Regions from separate parts of the Aneurinibacillus sp. UBA3580 genome, predicted to be linked through region 2. Evidence: riboswitches for the same ligand, from Rfam matches in the RefSeq annotation. Region 2 holds a riboswitch; each other region holds the start of a gene.
What was found. Region 2 has a riboswitch for S-adenosylmethionine ahead of B2899_RS12280 (YezD family protein). Riboswitches for the same ligand answer to the same signal wherever they lie in the genome.

Region 1: linked by a shared signal. The riboswitch ahead of metX (homoserine O-acetyltransferase MetX) and the one ahead of B2899_RS12280 (YezD family protein) in region 2 are both predicted to bind S-adenosylmethionine.
Region 3: linked by a shared signal. The riboswitch ahead of B2899_RS16280 (MetQ/NlpA family ABC transporter substrate-binding protein) and the one ahead of B2899_RS12280 (YezD family protein) in region 2 are both predicted to bind S-adenosylmethionine.

What each region holds. Positions count from the first base shown of each region.
Region 1 is NZ_DFMZ01000118.1:4,127-7,405, reverse strand. Features, by position in the region: gene B2899_RS16340 (succinate dehydrogenase cytochrome b558 subunit) at 1-246, opposite strand, end outside; gene metX (homoserine O-acetyltransferase MetX) at 560-1,666, opposite strand; SAM riboswitch class I at 1,782-1,895, opposite strand; gene B2899_RS16330 (biotin transporter BioY) at 2,035-2,610, shown strand; gene B2899_RS16325 (aspartate kinase) at 2,674-3,279, opposite strand, start outside.
Region 2 is NZ_DFMZ01000081.1:21,735-25,013, reverse strand. Features, by position in the region: gene B2899_RS12285 (MFS transporter) at 1-1,085, shown strand, start outside; SAM riboswitch class I at 1,633-1,753, shown strand; gene B2899_RS12280 (YezD family protein) at 1,802-2,005, shown strand; gene ssuE (NADPH-dependent FMN reductase) at 2,126-2,680, shown strand; gene B2899_RS12270 (hypothetical protein) at 2,810-3,136, shown strand.
Region 3 is NZ_DFMZ01000117.1:3,629-6,907, reverse strand. Features, by position in the region: gene B2899_RS16285 (antibiotic biosynthesis monooxygenase family protein) at 33-338, opposite strand; gene B2899_RS16280 (MetQ/NlpA family ABC transporter substrate-binding protein) at 849-1,697, opposite strand; SAM riboswitch class I at 1,848-1,961, opposite strand; gene B2899_RS16275 (HAD family hydrolase) at 2,045-2,773, opposite strand; gene trmL (tRNA (uridine(34)/cytosine(34)/5-carboxymethylaminomethyluridine(34)-2'-O)-methyltransferase TrmL) at 2,818-3,279, opposite strand, start outside.

The DNA.
Region 1 (3,279 bases), on a different contig from region 2:
CTTTGCCTGAAATGCAATGTACAGTCCGTAAATGCCATGATACAGAATGGGCAAGAAAATAAAGAGGATTTCGATGAGGGCCAGGAACGGAAGCCCTTCCATAATCTCAACGCGCTCAAGAAAAGCTTCTTCACCGCGCGTTGCATAATAGTTCGTTAGCAAGTGGACGAATAAGAATCCCCCGATGGGTACAACGCCTAGCAGGGAATGTAGTTTACGGTTAAAAAAATGCCGATGATTCATCATTGCATAAATTCCCCCTTTCACAAGGATCCGCTACAATTTTTCTAGTCTGACACTTTTTTCACAAAAACGTTTAACACACCCAATTTCTCTCCGACTTCTCTACAGTTCTCTCGAAACACCCCTACCACTTCATTTTTCTCTCTAAACTCCCCCTTTATCCGCTCTACTCTACATGCATGACATGAAGAAAAGCTTCCCAAGGAAGCCTTAAAAATAAATGAAGACTTTGTGACAAATTCATTTTACTCCGTCAAAGAGACAGCGTCAAGGAAAGCGACGGACAAATTGTCGAAATTCGCCGATACCAAAATGATTATCTTGATGCTGCCGATTGTTTAAAAATACCGGTATTATATTTTTCAATAAACTGTTCTACCAGTGGACCGATCTTTACGAACTCCACAAGGAACCCGTCATGACCGTAAATGGATTCAACAAAGTGATATTCCACTTCTTTGTGCGAGGCTTTCAGCATCTCCACTACTTCTTCCTGATGATCGGCAGGATACAGCAAGTCATTCGAAATAGCGATGGAAAGCACCCTGGCCTGAATCCGTTCCAGCGCCGCTTTAATACCTCCGCGTCCTCGCCCGATATCGTGCGAGTCCATTGCTTTCAATAAATACAGGTAACTGTTGGCATCAAACCGCTCGACCAGCTTTTGCCCTTGATAACGGAGGTAGCTCTCGATGTTGAATGTGGAATCAAACTGGGTTACATCCCGTTCGTCTTTCAAACGCCGGCCGAAACGATACTCAAACAAATCAGCCGTACGATACGTAATCATTCCTAACATACGGGCAATCGACAATCCGTTGACCGGTCCTTTCCCCGGGTAATAATGTCCTCTCTTCCACTCCGGATCGGACAGAATGGCCTGCCGTCCCACATCATTGTATGCAATGGCGATCGCAGACAGCCGGGCCGATGTAGCAATAGGCAGGACAAGATGCATCATCTCCGGGTACATAACCGCCCATTCGTAAGCCTGCATTCCGCCCATTGAGCCTCCAACAACGGCAAACAATTTATCTATCCCTAAACGCTTCACCATTAGATACTGCAGCTGTACCATATCCCGTATGGTGACTACCGGAAAATCCGCGCCATATGGCCTCCCGGTCTCCGGGTTAAGGGAAGCAGGACCTGTCGTACCGGAACATCCGCCTAATACGTTCGACGTCACCACAAAGTATTTATTCGTATCAATATAGCGTCCGGGACCGATAAGGCCTTCCCACCATCCCGGCTGTTCTTCATCTCCGACTGCGCATGCGTCACCGGTAAGCGCATGACAAACGAGGATCGCATTCGTCTTCTCCTCATTCAGCGTTCCGCTCGTCTCAAATGCCACTTCAACCTGTCTCAGCGTATCACCGCACTCCAGTTTTATTTCGTCTATCACCATCTTCTGTATCATGCGCTCGTCACTCCCTTCTGCTCTTTTTCTCTCCGCACCATACCGTAGCGGCGAACCAACTTATAAAAAATGCCTCTTCCTTATAAGGAAGAGGCGTTCATAGCTCATCGTCCTCCCCTTATCTTCCAGAACGTTTAAACCGTTCTGCTGGAATTGGCACCTCATCCGCACACATGCACGGGGTTGCCGGGCTTCATCGGGCCAGTCCCTCCGCCTCTCTTGATAAGAGCTATCTTATTGTATTCCGTCTTTCTGCGAGTTAGTTCAATACTACGTTTTTTACTGACTAATGTCAATATTGACAAAAAGAAAGTTCGTTTTGTAAACTCAGTATTATAATAGGTTAACATAAGACAAGGAGAAAGCTCATGCGAAACGAAAACATGAAAATGATGATTCTTTCGGCCTTATTCTGCGCACTAACAGCGGTTTTTGCTCAGATTTCTTTTTCATTTATTCCGCAGGTTCCTTTTACTCTCCAGAATTTTGCTATCGCGCTTACCGCTATCATTCTAGGAAGACGCTATGGAACAATCGCTGTTCTGCTCTATCTACTGCTCGGTGCTGTAGGCGCACCGGTGTTTGCCCAATTTTCCGGCGGGTTCGGCATCATTGTTGGCAAAACAGGCGGATACTTAATCGGATATGTTATAGCCGTGTTCGTCATGGGTACGTTGCTTAAAAACAAGGATATCACATTTTTCCGCGCGCTGCTTGCGAATGTAGTCGGATTGGCCATCATCTATGCATGCGGTGTCACTCAGTTAAAATTCGTACTGAGCCTACCGTGGAACCAGGCATTTGCTTTCGGTATGGGGCTGTTCGTACTGCCTGACCTGGTTAAGATTGCGGTCGCTTCCTATATCGGAGTGCTTGTCCGCCGACGTCTCGCTGCGGCAGGTCTTCTTCCGGCCTCCCTTCGCAAAAGCCACATCACCGCATAATGATCCGTTACGTCAAAAAAGAGCCCGGCCGTTCAAAAGACGGCGAGCTCTTTTTTATGTTTGTTATACTCCATATACCATGGCAGCTTCTTTGGCATCAAGTCCAAAGGACGTATGAAGGCTGCGTACCGCCGCTTCCATCTGAGCCAGCGGAATGACGCAAGAAACTTTAATCTCGGATGTAGACACCATCTTAATCTCCACGCCTGCCTCAGCCAGACAGGTAAACATCCGGGCTGCCACACCCGGATTCGTAATCATGCCGGCTCCGACAATCGAGACTTTGGCCAGGTCTTCCTCTGCCACCGCATACCCAAACTCAAGTTCTTCCCTATGCTTAAGCAAAACATCCAGCGTCCGTTTTACTTCCTCACCGCTTACAGAAAACGATACATTCGTTGTATTAGCTTCATAAGCACTTTGTACGATAACATCTACATTAATATGCTCTTCCGCCAGTGTGGCGAATAGTCTGGACATTGCATTCAATTTGGCCGGCATATCGGCTACCGTAATTTTCGCCACGCTTTTATCGTGAGCAATTCCGCTAACAACCAACCCTTGCTCCATATTCGATTCCTCCCCAATCATGGTTCCTTCTTCTGTGCCAAAGCTTGAGCGAACGGTTAAAGAGACACGATGCTGCTTTGCGCATTCCACCGCACGGGG
Region 2 (3,279 bases):
CTTCCGGCTGGATTGCGGACCGGTATAAACCTGCCGGTGTGGTAGCAGGCGCAACGGTATTATGGGGAATCGTACAACTGTTTACGGGATTTGTTAACGGTAGTAAGATGCTTATTGCCTTACGCTTTCTACTTGGTGTGACAGAAGCACCTGTTTATCCGGCGGGAGGAAAATTACAGTCTATCTGGTTAACCTCTAAGGAAAGAGGTCGTGGTGCTACCCTTCTTGACAGTGGATCTCCACTGGGAACAGCAATAGGAGGACCGATTATTGTAGGATTTATGGCCTGGTTCGGTGGATGGCGCAGTGCCTTGATCGGAACAGGGATTCTCACTATTATAATTGGATTACTTACCTGGAGGGTTATTAGAGGAAATCCTTCCACGAATCCAAGAGTAAATGAAGCGGAACGTAAATACCTGGAAACTGAGCTTAATAAGGAATATAATAACGCTGAGATCTTGTCTACGGGAGCAGTCGGAATTAAGCAGTACGTAAGAAGTGGTAGTTTCTGGTTTATGTGCTTAGGTTGGTTTGCGTATTGCACCGTATATTATGGTTTGATGACATGGGGACCAATGTATTTAGCTAAGACACAACATTTAGATATAAAGAGTATAGGCACGTCTGTGTTTATTATCTTTGGTGCAGGATTTGTCGGAGAATTAATTGGCGGCTGGATTGCGGATTTTTGGAGACAGAAAGGAGGAAGTCATAATACGGTCATGCGTACGCTCCTGTCTATTTCTGGGGTGGTGACCGGCATTTCGATTTTCCTCCTAGGACACATAACTTCGGTGAACATGGCTATTACCTTACTTGCTATTGCACTGTTTTTCCTTCGTTGGACCGGATTATACCTGACTGTGCCTGCCGCTATCGCCCAACGTCAACACGTCGGTATGGTAGCAGGGTGTATGAGTTTCTTAGGGAATATTTCAGGTATTATTACACCCATTTGTATTGGTTTTATTGTATCTATCACAGATTCCTACTTTATTGCTCTTATGTTGTTTTCTGCTACTGGTCTAGTTTTGGCTGTAGCGTCTATGCTTATTAATTATGCTAAAAAGATAGGAACCTAAACCTGGTTTAAGCAGTATTAATATTTATTAGGGTAACGAGCCTTCTGAATAGCAAGAATCAGAAGGCCTTTTCTATAATATGGCCAGATTGCGACCGGAAAAATACAGGTGATAATGCTTAGCAAAGAAATGATAAAGAAGCAAGAAATCATACCGTATCTTTATGTGATCTATCGGGATGCTAAAAGCGCGAGAAATATGTGTTTAGCCGTTGTAAAAGGATATAGTTTTTGGGATGCATTTAGGTACGGAAAAAGATTGAAGTAGAGATTACAGATTACCACCGAACCAGCAGCATAGAGATTACAGGCAGCAGAGTGGGCTGGCACAAAACCGATCGATCTTCATTGCTTTCAAGAAACCGCGAATTTGTATTGAAGGAAACGGATTTGTTGACCTGAACATACCTAAAAAATTTTTTCTGAAAATTAAAGTGGAAATAGAAGTTTTCATATTTTTTAGGTAAAAGGGAAATAGATCTAAAATTCCTAGTTGACCGTTAGGATTAATTGTATTATGATGGTGCCAACAAGCAAAAAAGGTAGATGACTTATCAAGAGAGGCGGAGGGATTGGCCCGATGAAGCCCGGCAACCCCTGTGTTCTTTCGTTGGCGAAGAACACGGGAAGGTGCTACATCCAGCAGGAGAATTTCCTGAGAGATAAGGAATGTGCTGATATCGCCTCCTTATCTCACAGGGGTAAGGAGGTGTTTATGTGTCCGCAGAAAAAGAAGAACAAAACCAAATGATCGATTATATTTTGGATGCGCTGCAAGGATTACAGTATGGATCGATTCAAATCGCCATCCATGATTCAAAAATTACACAAATCGATCGTTTGGAAAAGCAACGCTTCCCGGTTCAGCGCTCGTCTTCTTCAACAACCAACGTATCAAGATTCTCGTCCAAAAGAAAGTAGCACACGAAACCACATCGACAGCCGATCGGTCAACCGAAGGCTCCTGCTCTATTTGCCTGCCGGTGCGCAAGGGAGTGGGAGCCTTTTTTAGTACATGATTTCATAATGGAGGAAAATAAAATGGCAGATATTATTAGCATTTCTGGAGGCATTTCTCCTAGCTCCCGTACTTCATCTGTAGTTCGGTATCTGAACACTCTGATCGGGCATCAGGGATTGCATACGGTTTCGTTTACCGTGCGTGATATTCCTGCAGAGGATTTAGTCTATGGCAGATTTGATAGTCCTGTTGTACACAACATCAGTACATTAATTGAAGAGGCGAGCGGCGTTATTATTGCAACCCCGGTATACAAAGCGGCGTATGCAGGAGGATTGAAAGCGCTGCTTGATTTATTGTCGCGTGATGCGCTGGCGAACAAAGTTGTACTTCCGCTGGCTGTAGGAGGTACATTAAGTCATCTATTAAGTATTGATTATGCACTGAAACCGGTGCTTTCGGCCCTGGGAGCCCGTTATATTCTGGGCGGCGTCTATTTGCTAGATTCAAGCATTGAAGTTGTCAGCGATGGAACCATTCGTGTAGATGAAGAAAACAATCAGCGACTCAAGCGTTCTTTGCATGAATTTATTACCGTTATCAAGCAAAACCAGGAGGTACCTGTGCGAACGTAAAAAAGCTGCTGAATGGAACATTGTTTTTGAAAGAACATCAGAAGAGGACGCGGTAGCCCAATAAACAAGAAGATGTGCTGTGTTTTTTCAGGTATTTGAGAAAGCAAGCGAACGAGGAGGGAGATAGAGATGATGGAAACATGGGTGAATGACCATTTGGATCTTTATATTTACGCTAAAAAAATTGGTGATATCGAATGGCAGAAACAAATTCTGGCTGCTTTGCATAACAAAGATCAACTGCTTCGTCAGGAGTTGCACCAAATGGTTAGCGAGGGATTGTGGAAGAAGTTTGATCAGATTAATGAAGATTTGGTGCTCGTTTATCGTCAGCTTTGCCACAGCAAAGAACCGCATCTATTTGAGGAATTAAAATGGAAAGTACTGCTTCTCAGAGCGGAGAGGCAAAGCATTATGGAACAAATTCGCCAGCTTCATCTTGTTCTTTCTTCGTAATATAGCACAAAAAAGGATGAAAACAGGTAAATGTTATCTTTTATTCTTACTTGACTTATTGGAGTAATGATATTTATAATGTAAAAAATTGATAGTATCTTAGATAGCCGATCAGTCAACTGAAGGCTCCTTTTTATTTAGCT
Region 3 (3,279 bases), on a different contig from region 2:
ATATAGCTCACCTCAGCCCTATTTTTATGTCTTTATTTCTCGTATGTAGCCCCGTGCATTACTTCATAAATTTCCAACTGCGAGCCGGTGGCCGGATTGTTATCGGAGGAATGTGCATGTGCCTGACGGAAGCTTTCGCTTTCGGTCCACGCTTTGAACGACTCTTCGCTATCCCATTTCGTGTACACGATTTGCTTGTCCCCTTCTTTTGCGCTTAAAAACTGGAACTCCAGACAGCCAGGAACATTGCGCATACGCTCCGCGCTTTTGGCAAACATTTCTCCCATGCGGCCTTTCATCGCGGCCGGAACATGCAGTACATTCATGACAACGTACATGGTGAGCCCACCTCCATAAAATATCAATCCCTTTCACTATAGCAAATCCATCTGTGCTTTTCCAATTGCAAGCGTACAAACTTTGTCAAGATTACCGTGTTTCCATATGTTCCAATAGTTAAAATATGAGGTATAATAAAGTGAAAAGTACTCTTGGGAGAGGAGACATAGAAAATGGCAATTATTTTAGGAGTTACATTCCTGGTGCTTGGCGCAATTTTCACGGCTGGATATAATGAAGACAAGACTTGGGGTCTATAAATCAGCAAAAAACCACCATGGCATCTCAGCCGCAACCCCGACATGAAAATCGTGGGAAGGGCGGCGCTGACTTTTGGGGTACGAAGGGAAAGAGAGAAGAGAACGAGAGGATGATTGCAATGGGGAAAAAGGCGAACGCCTTTTTCCCCCCTGGATCTTATTTCCTCTTCCCTTTCCTTCTTTTCTCATGATTTTCACAGAAAAAGGCAAAGAGCGAATGGCTCTTTGCCTTTTTTGTCTTCCATATCATTAGAATACAGGAATAACCGCGCCTTTGTACTTCTCATCGATAAATTTCTTCACATCTTCGGATTTCAGTACTTCAATCAGCTTTTTGATTTCTTCACGGTTTTCGTCGCCTTCTTTAACGGCTACGATGTTCGCGAATGTCTTCGCCGCATCGGAATCTTTCTTCTCTACCGCGAGCGCCTGGTCGAATGTCAGACCACCTTCCATCGCGTAGTTTCCGTTTATAACTGCGTAGTCGACTTCGTTAATCGCGCGCGGCAGCATAGATGCCTGCATTTCTTTAATTTGGATGTTATGCGGATTTTCTACGATATCCTGCTTGGACAGGCTGTTCAGCTCTTTGCCCGGTGTCAGCTTAATCCAACCTTTGGACTCGATCAGTTTGAGTGCGCGCGCACCGTTCGACACATCGTCCGGAATAGCGATAACTGCGCCGTTCTTCGGCTCGGCCGCTTTTTCTTTACCAGGATACAGGCCCATCGGCTCTAAGTGGATGCCGTCTAATGCCTTAATGTGTGTGTTGTGCTTTTTGTTAAACTCATCAAGATACGGAACCGTTTGGAAGTAGTTCGCGTCAATTTGCTTTTCTTCAAGTGCAGTATTCGGAAGCACATAATCATCGAATACTTTTACTTCCATTTCTACGCCCTGCTCTTTCAATTTATCTTTTACATGTTCAAGAATTTCCGCATGTGGAACGGCGCTTGCTCCTACAACAATTTTCTTTGTTTCCTGCTTCTGATCACTACCGTCAGCTTTTTGGTCACTGTTATTGCCACCGCCTCCGCATGCTGCAAGTACACCAACAGTAAGCAGCAGAATCATTGCTACGATCCACTTTTTCATCATCTGTTCCCCCTCTTCACTACCAATTATCTTTTTATTTACTCGTGTGTCTAATCAAGTTGCTATTTGCACCACGTATGCGGGCCCTGCATACGTAATACAAAAAACCCTCTCCGGCAGACCAGAGAGGGTTTATTTCACATTTATACCACACTCTTATCTGTCAGGATAGAATATCCTGCTGGAATTGGCACAGCATTCTCCGTAACACGGAAAATCCGCTGCCGGGCTTCATCGGGCCAGTCCCTCCACCTCTCTCGATAAGCGAGATGCATATTTAGTTGCACTGAAAATTATATTACGCATCTTTTAAATACTTGTCAATTATTTTTTTAATAAAAGATATATTGTCAATCGCAAGAAAAAATTCCCGTACGATTGACAAGCTGATCATGCAGCTCTTTCAGCGTCCCATGCGCATCAACATGGTGCTGCGGTACACCTCGATCAATTTTGTAGTCTTCGACCAAAAATGTTTTCAATCCAACTTCTGCAGCCACCATATCCTGCTGCATATCGTTGCCGATCATAATTGCGTTTTCCGGTTTGATGCCGATACGCTCACAGATTTCCAGGAAGTATTTCGGATTGGGCTTGCAATAGTGTGACGTCTCAAAAATAGTAACATGCTCAAAGTCATTCTCTAGCAAACCGGCCCACTTCATACGCTCCCGAATGGCTATCCCCGGAAATACCGGATTCGTAGCAACAACCAGCCTGTAGCCCTGTTTTTTCGCTTCTTCTACTACTTTCAGCGCGTATGGATGCGGTTCAATATCTTCTTTCAGCAGCGGAAATTCTTCCGAATAAAATTTATCGAATAACGGCCAGATATCCCCCTGTTCCACACCGCACGCCGCAAGAAAATGTTCCCGAAAAATTTCTTCGTTTGTACGTTCCGCTCCAGCGTCTTTCATCATCTGCTTTGTCGCATTCCATACGGACTTGACCAGCAGCTCCGGATCGACGAGGTGGGCGGTATATTCCCCCAGCCGCTTCATATAACGGTTCAGAAACGCTTCCGTATCCAGCATCAGCAGCGTTCCGTCCAAATCGAAAAATATTGCTTTCTTTGCCATACAAAGCTCCCCTTCTTTCATCGTCTTATCTCCTGCTTTATCTTCTATTTCATACCGGGATATCCAATTTGCCTTAGCGCTTCATACAGTACAATCGCAGCGGTATTGGACAGGTTCAGCGATCGGGTTGCGTCTCCCATTGGAATTCGAATGATTTGCTCGGGATACTGCGAGAGGATATCCTGGGGAATACCCGTCGTTTCCTTACCGAAAACAAAAAAATCACCATCCCTGTACTTTACTTCGGAATGGTATTTGTTACCGCTCGTTTCGATAAAGAAAAAACGACCGTCCGAATGCTTTGCCGCAAAGTCAGCAAAAGACTGGTAATATGTAATGTCCACCGCGTGCCAGTAATCAAGCCCTGCCCGTTTTAAATACCGGTCATCTGTCGAGAATCCGAGCGGTTCAATCAAATGGAGCTTCGTACGGGTTGCGGCACACGTCCGGGCCACATTGCCCGTATTGGCCGGAATTAACGGCTCATGCAGCACGATATTCAACGC